One region of the Pseudomaricurvus sp. ABR4_320 genome, then DNA from elsewhere that is predicted to be linked to it. Evidence: predicted binding sites of a transcription regulator. Region 1 holds the regulator's gene; the other holds the start of a gene.
The links. Region 1 encodes FliA, which starts transcription of late flagellar genes. Its sites were predicted from a motif close to TAAAGTTATNNNNNNNNCGGCCGATANCC; they were not measured.
Positions count from the first base shown of each region.

Region 2: the regulator FliA is predicted to act here: its motif matches at 2,275-2,303, upstream of ACXAFR_RS17385 (flagellar protein MotY).

Region 1 covers NZ_JBSWVF010000004.1:226,639-234,208, forward strand. The annotation lists gene flhF (flagellar biosynthesis protein FlhF) at 1-757, shown strand, start outside; gene ACXAFR_RS10055 (MinD/ParA family protein) at 805-1,632, shown strand; gene ACXAFR_RS10060 (RNA polymerase sigma factor FliA) at 1,696-2,436, shown strand; gene cheY (chemotaxis response regulator CheY) at 2,624-3,010, shown strand; gene ACXAFR_RS10070 (protein phosphatase CheZ) at 3,037-3,834, shown strand; gene ACXAFR_RS10075 (chemotaxis protein CheA) at 3,855-6,221, shown strand; gene ACXAFR_RS10080 (protein-glutamate methylesterase/protein-glutamine glutaminase) at 6,276-7,388, shown strand; gene ACXAFR_RS10085 (flagellar motor protein) at 7,391-7,570, shown strand, end outside.
Region 2 covers NZ_JBSWVF010000008.1:226,590-234,159, forward strand. The annotation lists gene ACXAFR_RS17370 (bacterioferritin-associated ferredoxin) at 1-151, opposite strand, end outside; gene rnt (ribonuclease T) at 504-1,178, opposite strand; gene pyrC (dihydroorotase) at 1,189-2,223, opposite strand; gene ACXAFR_RS17385 (flagellar protein MotY) at 2,482-3,426, shown strand; gene ACXAFR_RS17390 (argininosuccinate synthase) at 3,584-4,807, shown strand; gene ccoN (cytochrome-c oxidase, cbb3-type subunit I) at 5,108-6,550, shown strand; gene ccoO (cytochrome-c oxidase, cbb3-type subunit II) at 6,569-7,180, shown strand; gene ACXAFR_RS17405 (cbb3-type cytochrome oxidase subunit 3) at 7,208-7,408, shown strand; gene ccoP (cytochrome-c oxidase, cbb3-type subunit III) at 7,412-7,570, shown strand, end outside.

The sequences.
Region 1 (7,570 bases):
TTCTATGCAGGCTGCCTGGTGCGACGCTCAGTCACAACTGGCGCAGCTGCTGCCTATTGCGGCGAATGATCCCGTTGCCGAGGGTGGCGTCTTCGCGTTCGTCGGTGCGACGGGCGTCGGTAAAAGCACCACCATTGCCAAGCTCGCGGCCAGACACGTTCTCGAGCATGGTCCCCATAGCGTCACACTGGTGACAACAGATTCAGCGCGTATTGCCGGTCACGAGCAAATGCGCGCCCTGGGCCGCATTCTTGGTGTGCAGGTAAAAGTGGTTGAAGATATCGAAGATCTGCCATTGTTGGTGCGTCGGTTGCGCAACTGCAGTTTGGTTCTCATTGATACCGCCGGGTATCGCTATGGTGATCCCGATTTGCGGATGCAGTTGGAAGTGCTGGCGGATATCCCTGAAATTCAGACCTATCTAGTGTGCGCCGCCAATACGCAATTGCAGATGATCAAAGCAAGCTTTCACGCCCATGCCGGCGAAGATATCCACGGATGTATATTGACCAAGATCGATGAAACCGCAAGTTTGGGGGAAGCATTAAGCGTAATCATCGAACATCAGCTACCTTTGTATTACACCACTAACGGACAGGAGATCCCTGCCGATATATCCCAGGCGGACTCTCGTAAGCTCGTCGTCAGGGCGGCGCGCTTGGCAAATGCCCATAGCGAGATCGAAGAGCCAGAAGACGTTGAGGAAATCGAACAGCTACAACAGCAGCTGTCATCCGTTTCCCTGGCGGTCCACTGAAACCCGGTTTTGCCGACCAGCAACGCGGCGAGAGGAATAAGAGTTCAATGAGTCTTTCAAACAGCGTACAGGTTATTGCAGTTACCGGCGGTAAAGGCGGGGTGGGCAAGACCAATGTTTCCGTTAACCTGAGCATTGCCTTGGCAGAATTGCGTCGCCGAGTGGTACTGCTCGATGCCGACTTGGGGTTAGCGAATATCGATGTCCTTTTGGGGCTGCGAGCAGAAAAGAATCTCGCGGACGTTTTAAACGGTAGCTGCAGTTTGCGGGACGTCATGCTGACGGGCCCTGCCGGAATTAAAATTGTACCCGCGTCTTCCGGTGTTCAACAGATGGCGTCGCTGGGCAATCAGGAGCACGCCGCGCTGATCAACGCATTTAGTGAATTAAGCCATCAGCTGGATGTGTTGGTGGTTGATACCGCGGCGGGCATTTCGGACACAGTGGTCAGTTTTGTGCGCGCATCCCAAGAAGTCATGGTGGTGGTTTGTGACGAGCCTTCGTCGATTACGGACGCCTACGCGCTGATCAAACTCCTGCACAAAGATTACGACCTGACGCGGTTTCGCGTGGTTGCCAATATGACGCGCAGTGTTCAGGAGGGGCGCAACCTGTTTACAAAATTGCAGACTGTGTGTGATCGGTTTCTGGACGTGGCTCTGCAATATGTCGGTCACATACCCTTTGACGAGAATGTTCGCAAAGCGGTACGCCAGCAAAAACCATTGTTGCAATATGCGCCGAACTGCAAAGCCTCGCAGGCCATTCGACAAATGGCAACCGAGGTGGATCGTTGGCCCAGGCCCAGCAGTGCGCGGGGGCATCTGGAATTTTTCATTGAAAGTCTTCTGCAGCCAGCGCACGCAAGTGCTTGAGTTCAGAAAGGCAGGGTGCTGATCAAATTTGAACGGCGTTGAGAGGTCAGTGAGTTTTCTACCATGTGGGCAAGTAGCGATTCGGTTATGTACGAAAATCCCTCGCAGGACTTGAACTCCATTCGGGTTGAAGATCACGCGCCCCTGGTAAAGCGTATTGCCAGTCATATGATGATGCGTATGCCTGCCAGTGTGCAGATTGAAGATCTGATCCAGGCGGGCATGATCGGCCTGCTGGAGGCCGCTCAAAAATATGACCCTTCTCAAGGGGCGAGCTTCGAAACTTATGCTGGCATTCGTATCCGCGGCGCCATCGTTGATGAAATGCGTCGCGGCGACTGGGTACCAAGATCAGTACATCGCAACGCACGCCGGGTGGCAGAGGCTATTGCAACGGTGGAGGCCCGTGTTGGCCGCACTGCAGCAGACCAGGAAGTTGCCGAGGAGATGGACGTTTCGCTCGATGAGTATCATTCAATACTCAACGACACAACGTCGTGTCGTCTCTTCAGTTTTGAAGAAGAGGTCGGTGGCGAAGAATCGGTGGTGGAGCCGCTGGAGGAGTCAGGAGCCTTCGCGACGCCGCAGGAAGATTACCAGCGGGAGTCGCTGCGCAAATCGTTGGCAGAATCGATTGCGACGCTCCCCGAGCGCGAACAGCTCGTGTTGTCGCTGTATTACAACGAAGAAATGAACCTGAAGGAAATTGGTCAGGTGCTGGGAGTGAGCGAATCAAGAGTCAGTCAGATTCACTCTCAGGCGGCGATGCGACTGAGAGCCAGAATGACAGGTTGGACCAAATAACACGTGATAGTGACGCCTGTTTTAAGCGGCCTTTAGGGCTGTTTACGAGACTCCTAGTGGCGCCCTGTTTTTGTCGCTGAACCCCGGAGCTTACATTTTCCGGATTGGTCAGCCGAAAAACTGGCTAGGGACAAATCAGCTACTAGACTATTAGTAAAATCCCTTTCCGGGAAGACGGAGGTTTGAGTTGGACAAAAACATGAAAATCCTCATTGTCGATGACTTTTCGACAATGCGCCGGATTATCAAAAACCTGCTGCGGGATCTTGGCTTTACCAACACCCAGGAAGCTGATGACGGGCTGACCGCGTTGCCAATGTTGAAAAATGGTGATTTCGACTTTCTGGTGACGGATTGGAATATGCCTGGTATGACGGGAATCGATCTGCTGAAAGCGGTGAGAGCGGATGCCAGATTATCGTCGCTGCCTGTGCTGATGGTAACGGCTGAAGCTAAGCGCGATCAGATAATTGAAGCGGCTCAGAGTGGTGTAAACGGGTATGTGGTGAAGCCCTTTACGGCAGCTGCGCTGAAAGAGAAGATTGAAAAGATTTTCGACCGAGTCAACGGTTAAAAGAATAACCTCCCTAAGGTTGGCCCATGGATATAGTCCCGGAATTACACCAGAACGAAGAGTTTATTCAGGAGTTGCAGGACTGCGCCAAACAACTCTCCGAAAAGCTGGCCAGCGATGATTACAAAGGCGCTTCCGAACTGATCGGAAGGCTGATGGAGGCTCGCGATAAGAATATGTTCAACGCGGTCGGCAAGCTGACACGCGGCCTGCACGATGCCATCGTCAATTTTAACGTCGACGGCGATTTCAGTAAGGACCCACCGGACATTTGCGCGTCTGAAATCAAAGATGCGTCAGAGCGCTTGAATCACGTCATCGAAACCACCCGCGCGGCAGCAGACAAAACCATGGATATGGTGGAAGCCTCGGCGCCGATTGCACAGAATTTGTCAGAAGAAGCCAGTGCGCTGCAGGAAGAGTGGCGGCGCTTGCGCTCACGGGAAATGAGCCCGGAAGAATTTCGAGAAGCATATCATCGCATTGATGCGTTTTTTGTCACCATTCGTGAGGGCACAGATACACTCAATAAAAACTTGCAAGACATCATTCTTGAGCAGGGCTTTCAAGATCTGACTGGACAGGTACTAACAAAAGTTATTGGGCTTATATGTGAAGTGGAGTCCAGTCTGGTTGATCTGGTTCGAGTTGCAGGACAGGTTGAACAGGTCACCGGGATGCAACCTGGAGAGCGCGATGCCGACGTCAAGAAAACAAAATCTAATATTGAAGCCGAAGGGCCGCAAATCCATGCGGACAAACGCGAAGATGTGGTCGCAAATCAGGATGAAGTTGACGACTTACTTTCCAGTCTGGGCTTTTGAGAATATTTGAGGGTCTGTGAATGGGATTCGGAGACGACGAAGAGATTTTGCAGGATTTCCTGGTTGAAGCCGGAGAAATCCTGGAACTACTCTCTGAACAGTTGGTTGATCTTGAACGGTCGCCAGACGATAAGGATCTGTTGAACGCGATTTTTCGTGGCTTTCACACAGTAAAAGGTGGCGCGGGGTTTTTGCAGCTCAACGCCATGGTGGAATGTTGTCACGTAACAGAAAACCTGTTTGATATCTTACGTAACGGCAAACGCGAAGTGACATCCGAATTAATGGATGTCGTGCTACAAGCTCTGGATACGGTAAACAGCCAGTTTGAGCAAGTCCAGCAACGCGCTGAATTGGAGCCAGCTCCGCCAGAATTGCTGCAGACGCTTGAGCGTCTCGTGAATTGTGAAGACATTGGGGAGGCGGCAGAAGTCGCGGCAGAGCCCGAACCTGAGGCGCCTGTAGAAGCCGCAGAGGCGCCGGTAGAGGCGGCACCAGCGGCTGACGCTGGCGGGGAACAGGCCGCGGATATTACCGACGAGGAATTTGAAGAGCTGCTCGATGCATTGGATGATGCGCCTGCCGCGCCCGCTGCGCCGAATGAAAGTCAGGAGTTGAACGCTGCATCGGACAGTGATGATATTTCAGAAGATGAATTTGAAGCGCTGTTAGACCAGTTGCACGGTAAAGGGAAAGGTCCGAGTGCAGAAGGTGAGGCCGCAGCACCGGCGCCTGCTGCTTCAGCGCCCGCACCCACGCCAGCTCCGGCCGCTGCTGGTGATTCCGAAAATATTTCAGAAGACGAATTCGAATCCCTGCTCGATCAACTGCACGGCAAAGGCAAAGGTCCAGGAACCGAGGCTGGTGGCGAAACGGCTCCGGCCGCTCCCGCAGAAGCCGCATCCGCCCCCGCGGCTGCCGCGCCAGCACCGGCTGCCGGCGGTAGCGATCTGATCACCGACGATGAATTCGAGAAACTGTTAGATCAGTTACACGGCAAAGGTAAAGGTCCGAAAGTAGAAGCGGCTGGCGAAGCTCCCCCTCCGGCGGCTCCTGCTGCTGCGCCAGCGCCTGCACCCGCTGCTGCGAAGCCTGCACCCAAACCACAGCCGAAGCCAGCCGCTGCACCCGCTAAGCCTGCCGCGGCTGCGCCTAAGGCGGCTCCGGCGAAGCCAGCCGCGCCACCAAAAGCGGCTTCCAAGGAAAATGCCGCAGCTACCGAAACGACGGTCCGTGTAGATACTCAGCGTCTCGACGATATCATGAACATGGTCGGTGAGCTGGTGTTGGTCCGCAATCGCTTGGTTCGGCTCGGGGTTAAGGCGAACGACGAAATTCTGTCGAAAGCCGTCGCAAATCTCGATGTTGTCACCGCAGATTTGCAGACATCCGTGATGAAAACCCGGATGCAGCCGATCAAGAAGGTGTTTGGCCGCTTTCCTCGAGTGGTTCGTGATCTGGCGAGAAATCTGAAGAAAGAGATCAATCTGGAACTGCAAGGTGAGGAAACGGATCTCGATAAAAATCTGGTCGAGGCTCTGGCTGATCCTCTGGTTCACTTGGTGCGCAATTCCATCGATCACGGTATTGAATTGCCTGCGGATCGAGAGGCTAAAGGCAAGCCGAGAGTTGGGAAAGTCATTCTTGCGGCGGAGCAGGAGGGTGATCACATTCTGCTTTCCATCACCGACGACGGTGGTGGCATGGACCCGGACAAGCTGCGTTCAATCGCTGTGGAAAAAGGCCTGATGGATCAGGACGCGGCAGATCGCCTGTCCGATACCGAAGCCTTTTCACTGATCTTTGCCCCGGGATTTTCGACCAAGAAAGAGATTTCTGATGTATCCGGCCGCGGCGTCGGAATGGATGTGGTCAAAACCAAGATCACCCAATTGAACGGCAGCATTGAAATTGATTCTGCGCCCGGTAAGGGCACCCGAATCAATATTAAAGTGCCGTTGACGCTGGCCATTATGCCCACGCTGATGATTATGCTGGGTAAGCAGACCTTTGCTCTGCCGCTGGTCAGTGTGAATGAAATTTTTCACATGGATCTCACCAAAAGCAATGTGGTTGATGGACAGGAATGTGTGACAGTGCGCGAACGCGCTGTACCCATATTCCATTTGAAGAAATGGCTGGTGCGCAGTAGCTGTGCGTTCGACGAGCCAGATCAGGCCCACGTTGTTATTGTCACTGTGGGAACACAGAAAATTGGCTTCGTGGTAGATCAGCTGATCGGCCAGGAAGAAGTTGTCATTAAACCGTTGGGCAAGATGCTGCAGGGAACCCCTGGAATGGCGGGTGCGACCATCACCGGAGACGGGACTATCGCCCTGATTCTGGATGTTCCAAGCATGCTCAAGCGTTATGCGGGTCGTGTTTGATGCGCAGATGATTGCCGTCGTGGATCATCTGCTTCGGGCGTGGAGTTGTAGCTCATGACCATCAAAGTACTGGTGGTTGATGATTCCCATTTTTTTCAGAATCGGCTACGTGAGCTGCTGGAGGATCACCCTCAGTTGAGGGTTGTGGGGATCGCAGCCAATGGCTGTGAAGCGGTCGAGAAAGCTCGGCGATTGCAGCCAGACGTTATCACCATGGATTTTGAAATGCCGGTGATGGACGGGGTGACGGCTGTCAGAGAGATCATGCGCGAGCGTCCCGTTCCTATTCTTATGTTTTCATCGATGACCTATGAAGGCGCGCGTATAACGTTAGATGCGTTAGAGGCGGGTGCGGTCGACTTTTTGCCTAAAAATTTCGCGGAAGTTGCCAACGATTCCGTGAGGTTAAAGAAAAAATTGCATCAGCGCGTGTTAACCATTGCGCGACCTGCGGTAAAAGTCGGGCGTGCTGAGGTTACTCAGACCGTCGAGAAAAAAGTGTCGGGAATTGCAACTGCCAGTCCACTGCCGTTGAAGCCCGCGACGCCATCCGCCTCGCCTCGAAAGCCAGCCTCGGCAGCGCCATCGAGTCAAGGTTCGTTAAAAGGCCGCATCAAATTGCTGGTCATCGGTGCGTCTACGGGTGGGCCGGTAGCCTTGAATCATGTGCTGACGGAATTACCTGCGAATTTTCCAGTACCGATTTTATTGGTACAACACATGCCGGAGAACTTTACCCGGGCCTTTGCTGAGCGACTCAATACGAACTGCAAAATTACGGTTAAGGAAGCCGTATCGGGTGATCGATTGCAGCCCGGACTGGCCATACTTGCCCCGGGTGGCAAGCAGATGATGGTCGATGCTAAAGGTGATGTGCGTGTATTACCGGGTGATGCTCGTATGAATTATAAGCCTTCTTTGGATATTACCTTTGGGGCGGCAGCCAACAGCTTTGGCAAGGCATCATTGGGATTGATTTTAACCGGCATGGGCAGTGATGGCTGTGAAGGTGCCCGTCTGATCAAACTGCGCGGTGGCCATATCTGGAGTCAGGATAAAGATAGCAGCACGATTTATGGCATGCCGATGGCCGTTGCGAGAGCGAATTTGACGGATAAAGTGTTGAACTTACGTGATATTGGTTCCACGTTGACGCGAGAGCTCTAAGCATGGATTTGTTGAGCGTCATCGGCGTCATTCTGGGATTTGCCGCCTTGATTGGCGGTAATCTGATGGAGGGGGGCAGCTGGCAATCGCTGGTCAATGGTCCGGCTGCACTTATAGTTGCCGGTGGCACCATAGGGGCAGGTTTGCTGCAGACGCCTATCACTCAATTGCGCCAAGCGATT
Region 2 (7,570 bases), on a different contig from region 1:
GATCGATGACTTGTTTGGTGTGAAGGCCGCATTTGCCGCACTGAGTCATGGCGCCGAGCTCTTGGCGAACTGCACGTAGAGTACTGGCACCGTTAATAACGGCGTCTTTTATGTGGGAGTCGGTAATGCCTTTACAGATACAAACGTACATAGCAGCTATTTAATTGTGTATCTAGGGGCTGTGTCATCGGAAGCATCCACCTGATTTCAGGATCGACCAACTTTGCTCAACGACCTACGCCAGTTAACGGTATAAAGTTAAAGTTATTCTAAATGATAATGGTTGTCAACAGCGGCTGGTTCAAATTCTCATTTTGCATTTTTCGGCTAGGGTGTGCCGAAATATACCAACGTATTGGGAGTGTTGAGTGATAGGTTTGCAGGAACTGGCGGAGACTTAAAAAGGATTAATTCTAAGGGGGATTGCGAAGGTGGACGTGAGCCAGCAAGGCCGGCTCATTTCGTTGCGTATTTCACACTTTTTGTCGATTGAGGTGCCTGGATTAAGGTTCCTCGTCGGTCTCGGGGAGCGGCCATCCTCCGAGCTCCCGCCAGCGATTGATAATCAAGCAGAAGAGCTCGGCGGTTTTGCCTGCATCATAAGCCGCTGAGTGGGCGCTGCTGTTGGAAAATTCGATGCCAGCCAATTGGCAACTGCGCGCCAGTACCGTGTGACCGTAGGCGAGACCGGAAAGAGTGGCTGTATCAAAGCAGCTAAATGGATGAAAGGGGTTGCGTTTGATGCCACAGCGGCGCGCTGCCTCGTTGATAAATCCCAGGTCGAAATGGGCGTTGTGAGCCACCATCACCGCTCTGGTACAGCCGTGATTTTTCACGGCGCGGCGAATGCCGGCGAACAGTTCGCTGAGCGCGATCATTTCTGGGGCGGCATCACGCTCTGGGTCGTGAAGGTCAATTCCAGTGAAGTCCAGCGCTGACTGTTCAATGTTCGCCCCTTCGAAAGGTTCGATGTGGTAGTCGATGGTGGACTCTGCAAAGAGATTGCCGTCGTCATCCATATTAAGGATGACGGCAGCGACTTCCAGCAGGGCATCGGTGCGCGAATTAAATCCTCCGGTTTCCACGTCGATGATGACCGGAAGAAAGCCTCGAAAGCGCAATGCAAGCGGGGACTTGCTGTTCTCTGATGTGCTGAGAGATGGATCGGCGGGTAGCAAAGTATCTTCCTTAATTAACCAGTTTCCACTGTAGGGTTTCACCGGCAAGTACGGGCATTAAATCACCTCCGGGAAAGGGGATGGATTCTGGCACCTGCCAGGGTGTTTTTTCCAGGGTAACCTGGGTTTCATTGCGAGGCAGGTCATAGAAGTCGGCGCCAAAATGGCTGGCGAAGTCTTCCAATCGTTCAATGGCTCCAGCCTCGTCAAACGCCTCCGCATAGAGTTCAAGAGCATGAGGGGCGTTGTATACGCCTGCGCAGCCACAAGCCGCTTCTTTGCGGTGGCGGGCATGAGGCGCGGAATCTGTGCCGAGGAAAAACTTGGGATTGCCGCTGATGGCCGCTTCCAGTAATGCTGTTTGGTGAATATTTCGTTTGAGAATGGGTAGACAGTAGAAGTGGGGGCGAATTCCTCCGACAAGCATATGGTTGCGATTGAACAGCAAGTGGTGTGGGGTAATCGTTGCTGCGACCTGACTGCCCGCTGAGGTTACAAAATCAGTAGCGTCGCGGGTCGTTATATGCTCAAGCACAATCGGCAGCTGAGGGTAGCGTGCTACCAGCGGTTGAAGCGTGCGATCGATAAAGATTTTTTCGCGATCAAAGATATCGACATTACTGTCTGTCACTTCACCGTGTATGAGCAGGCGCATTCCGCATTCCTGCATGGCTTCGATGGCAGGGTAGATATGGGCAATATCTGTGACGCCAGAATCTGAATTGGTGGTTGCCCCTGCGGGATAGAGTTTACAGGCGACAACGCCCGCAGATCTGGCTTCTTTGATGATTTCAGGTGAAGTGCGATCGGTCAGATACAGCACCATTAGCGGGGTAAAATTCCTATCGGGCGGAATTTCTAACTTGATTCTGTCGGCATACGCCAGCGCCATTTCAGCCGTGGTAATTGGCGGTACGGTGTTGGGCATGGTGATGACCCGATGGAACACTTTTGCAGCATCTGTGACCGTGGTCTTTAACGCGTCGCCGTCCCTGAGGTGGATGTGCCAGTCGTCGGGCTGGGTCAGGGTGATGCTGTTGTTCATGATTGTGCTCGTCCTCAGTGCCAAAGGCTGAATGCTACCGAATTATGGTGCTAAAGCACAGCGGAGTGCCGCCGATAACATGGGTATCAAAGTGCTCAAATCCCGTCTGAATTGCGGCATATGGGTTCCCGAGAGGGTTCGAAATCAAGGGGTTTGGCGCTAAAATTTTCTTATTGGGTGTTGTTTTAGGTGCTATACCCAGAGTATTCGTTGGTCGGCAGTAGGGCCGCGGTAGTGTCGGTGAGGCAATGATCCGTTATGAGCTTGATAGTCACAACAAGAGCTATGTTGGTGAGTAATTGTGAGAGATTCGTCGTCGCCACCTTGCTGATTGCTTGTGTGATGGGCGCCCCTCGTGCATTCTCAGCTAGCGCTTATCAGGTGCCTATGGATGCCTCCACCTGGACTGCTGAGACGTCGGTGTTCGCCTGTCGTCTAAGCCAGGATATTCCCCTATTCGGCGGTGCGACTTTCGAGAGGTTGGCTGGCGAAGAAGCCAAGTTTTTGTTGAACTCATTGTCCCCTCGATTGGCATCGGGAAAAGCCATGCTGAAGCTCAAGGCGCCCGCATGGAAGCCGGAATCCGTCACCCGTGAGCTTGGCTATGTGGATGTTACCCAGGGGCGTTTACCCATTACTGTGGTGAAAGACAAAGCTGAACGTATGCTTGAAGCTTTGCAGCATGGTCTCGATGTTGAATTCACCCGTGCGGCCTGGTTTGGCGGAGAAGAAAGCCTTCGAGTACGACTGAGTACCATCAATTTTCGCGCCCCCTATGAGCGGTATTTACAATGCCTTGCTCAATTGCTGCCCGTTAATTTTGATCAGATCCGCAGGACCTCAATCTTTTTCGCGCCCGGCGCAGCGGATCTCCCGGCGAGCGAAGAAGTGAAGCTCGACAATATCGCAATCTACGTGCGAGCCGATGAAAGTGTTGAGTCTTTTTATATTGACGGGCACACAGATTCTGATGGCACCCGTAGCGATAACTTGGAGCTTGCCAAGAAGCGCGCCGAGATGGTTCATCGCCTGCTCGTTGAGCGAGGTATTCCGCCCGAGAAGATTACCACTCGCTGGCACGGTGAGCGCTACCCGGTAGCGAGTAATCGCTCCGCTGGTGGACGCGCTAAAAATCGCCGAGTAACGATTCGACTGGAGAAAAATGATGAGGGAACCCTGCCTTCGCTAGCTTCCAGCCGATGACCTTATAAAGACTTTTCGGTTCATCTTTTCGTCGAAAATTTTCTTTAATGTCTGTGAAAAAGCGTTGATTGGAGCTACAATTCGCGCCCCAAAGCGCTTGAAAGAGTGCGCTGTCGTTTCCCTCGTATAAGTTCTCTGGTTGTTTCGGGAGTGTGTCATGTCTGCAGTCAACAAGGTCGTCCTTGCCTATTCAGGTGGTTTGGATACCTCCGTCATTGTCCGCTGGTTGCAGGAAACCTACGATTGTGAAGTCGTCACTTTTACCGCTGATATCGGTCAGGGGGAAGAGGTAGAGCCGGCTCGAGCTAAGGCTCAGGCAATGGGCGTGAAGCAGATTTATATCGAAGATCTGCGCGAAGAATTTGCTCGCGATTATGTCTATCCCATGTTCCGCGCCAATGCCATATACGAAGGTGAGTATTTGCTGGGCACCTCTATTGCGCGACCACTTATTGCCAAGCGACTGATTGAAATTGCCAACGAAACTGGTGCTGATGCGATTTCTCACGGCGCAACCGGTAAAGGCAATGATCAGGTTCGCTTCGAATTGGGTGCGTACGCACTAAAGCCTGGAATCAAAGTTATTGCACCGTGGCGCGAGTGGAATCTGACGTCTCGCGAAACGTTGATGAAGTATTGCGAAGAACACCAGATTCCTGTCGATTTCGCGAGCAGTAAGAAGAAAAGTCCCTATTCCATGGACGCTAATTTGCTCCATATCTCCTATGAAGGGGGCAATCTGGAAGACCCATGGTGGGAAGCTGATGACCCGGAGATGTGGCGTTGGACCGTAGCGCCTGAGCAGGCGCCGGATGAGCCAACGTATCTTGAATTAACCTATGAAAATGGTGATATCGTTGCTATTGATGGTCAGGCGATGTCTCCGGCAACGGTTATGGCTCATCTCAATAAAGTCGCCGGCGCCAATGGTGTCGGACGCCTAGACATCGTCGAAAATCGTTATGTCGGTATGAAGTCCCGCGGTTGTTATGAAACTCCGGCAGGGACCGTCATGCTGAAGGCGCATCGCGCCATTGAGTCGTTGACCCTGGATCGGGAAGCGGCACATTTAAAGGATGAGCTGATGCCTAAGTATGCCAGTTTGGTCTACAACGGTTATTGGTGGAGTCCTGAGCGAAAAATGCTGCAAGCCGCGATCGATGAATCGCAAAAAGCGGTGAGTGGCGATGTTCGCGTGAAACTCTACAAAGGCTCTGTATCTGTGGTTGGTCGCCGCTCCAGTGAATCCCTGTTCGATGAAAAAGTCGCAACGTTTGAGGATGATGCTGGCGCCTATGACCAAAAGGATGCTGCTGGATTTATCAAGCTGAACTCGTTGCGGTTACGCATAGCCGCAAATAAGGGGCGAGATTTCAGCTGATAATGAGCCGGTGAAAAGCCGGCAAATTATTAAGAATATAGACAGTTAATACTGCATTTGCTGTTGGACCGTGCCGGCAGCCTGTTCGGTGCCCGATGTCATTCGGGCGCGATACTCTACACTACAAGTTAATCAGCCTGAAGGGGCTGGTGTGCGCTGAGTCCGGCCGGTGTTGACCAGAATCAACAACTGGCAGACCCGATGCGGGTATGCTTGCGCTCCCTGTAGGAGACGGGGTGTTTATGCAGGCCTGGTGCACCTCATAAATGGATTAAAATTTAACCAATCAGGAATGTCACTATGAGTAGTAATCAGGTAGCGGCTGCAGAGCATCCCGTCTATGACTACAAGATAGTACGCCAGTTCGCCATCATGACGGTGGTCTGGGGTGTAGTCGGCATGGGGGTCGGCGTTTTAATCGCCAGCCAGCTCGTTTGGCCCGAACTAAACGATCTTTTCCAGCCTTATTCGCATTTTGGACGATTGCGTCCGCTACACACTAATGCGGTGATCTTTGCATTTGGTGGTTGTGCGTTATTTGCAACTTCATATTACGTCGTCCAGCGAACCTGCCAGGCCCCGCTGTTCGGTGGTTTCCTCATACCTTTTACGTTTTGGGGATGGCAGTTGGTTATTGTGCTGGCCGCGATAACACTACCGCTCGGTTACACCACCACTAAAGAGTATGCGGAGCTGGAATGGCCGATCGATATTCTGATTACATTGGTGTGGGTATCCTACGCAATCGTGTTTTTTGGCACGATCGTTAAGCGTAAGACATCTCACATCTATGTTGCTAACTGGTTTTATGGCGCGTTCATTATCACCATTGCGCTGCTGCATGTCGTTAACAGCATGGCGGTTCCTGTCACTCTGACCAAGTCTTATTCCATGTACAGCGGTGCAATGGATGCGATGATTCAGTGGTGGTACGGCCATAACGCAGTCGGTTTCTTCCTGACTGCGGGTTTCTTGGGAATGATGTATTACTTTGTTCCTAAGCAAGCGGGGCGCCCAGTTTACTCCTACCAGCTGTCCATTGTTCACTTTTGGGCGCTGATCAGTCTGTACATCTGGGCTGGGTCTCACCACCTTCACTATTCCGCTCTGCCCGATTGGACGCAAAGCCTTGGCATGGTGATGTCACTGGTTCTGTTGGCGCCTTCCTGGGGCGGAATGATTAACGGCATTATGACGCTGTCCGGGGCTTGGCATAAGCTTCGCACCGATCCGACGCTGCGTTTCCTTGTGGTTTCTCTGTCTTTCTATGGAATGTCCACGTTTGAAGGGCCGATGATGTCGATCAAGACAGTCAATGCGCTCTCTCATAACACCGATTGGACGGTTGGCCATGTGCATTCTGGTGCACTCGGCTGGGTTGCCATGATCTCTATCGGTTCTATCTATCACCTGTTGCCCGTACTCAGCGGTCGCAAGTCCATGTGGAGTGTACCGCTGGTTAACATGCACTTTTGGCTTGCCACCATTGGAACGGTTCTTTACATCGCCTCCATGTGGGTGAATGGAATCATGCAGGGCCTGATGTGGCGTGCCTTTAACTCTGATGGCACTCTGACCTATGCATTTGCTGAAGCGGTAGAAGCCAGTTACCCGGGCTACTTCGTTCGTGCCTTGGGAGGAGCTTTCTTCCTTACTGGAATGCTGCTGATGGCTTATAACACCTATCGCACCATGAGTGCCGGCGAGCGTACAGACTCTGCCGAAGCGCCACAGACTGCGTAAGGCATAAGGAGATAGACGTTGAAAAATCATGACTTAGTCGAGAAGAACCTCGGCCTGCTGATGATCCTTACTGTAGTTGCCATCGGTTTTGGTGGTTTGGTAGAGATTGTTCCTCAGTTCTTTCAGCCTCAGACGACAGAGCCTGTTGAAGGCCTGGAGCCATGGACTGCCGTTGAGCTAGAGGGGCGCGACATCTACATTCGCGAAGGCTGCCATGTCTGTCACACCCAGATGGTGCGTCCACTGCGAGCTGAAGTTGAACGTTATGGCCACTATTCTGTTGCCGGAGAATCAGTTTACGACCATCCTTTTTTGTGGGGTTCCAAGCGTACTGGGCCTGATCTTGCTCGGGTAGGTGGTCGCTATTCCGACGAGTGGCATCGTGCGCATCTATACAATCCTCGTAACGTTGTACCTCAATCCAACATGCCGGCGTTTCCTTGGTTGTTTGACAATGTTTTGGATGGGGAGCTAACCGGCAGAAAAATGGCCGCATTACGTTCAGTAGGTGTTCCTTACACCGATGAGGATATTGCAGGGGCTGAAGAGGCGGTTAAGGGAACAACCGAAATGGAGGCGTTGATCGCGTATCTCCAGCAACTGGGAACATTGCTGCAACAGAAACGCTAAACAAGGTTTGGCTGGAGGGACTTGCAATTGGATATCAACGATCTGAGAAGTTTAGCCACAGTACTTGTGGCCATAGCCTTTACCGGAGTTTGTTGGTGGGCATTTTCTCCCAGTCGTAGAAAGCGGTTTGACGAAGCAGCCAATCTCCCCTTCGAGGAAGATGATTTAGATGCGATGGAGCAGTCTTCTGCTGTCCTCCGCTCTAAGGATAAAGACAAGGCAGGATAAATTATGAGCACGTTTTGGAGCCTGTGGGTTATCGTATTAACGGTAACCAATATTGCGTTGGTCGCCTGGGTGTTATTTGCCAATCGCAAAGTAGCCGTGAGTGATGAGGCGGACCCAGAAAACAAAACCACTGGCCATTCCTATGATGGCATTGAAGAGTTT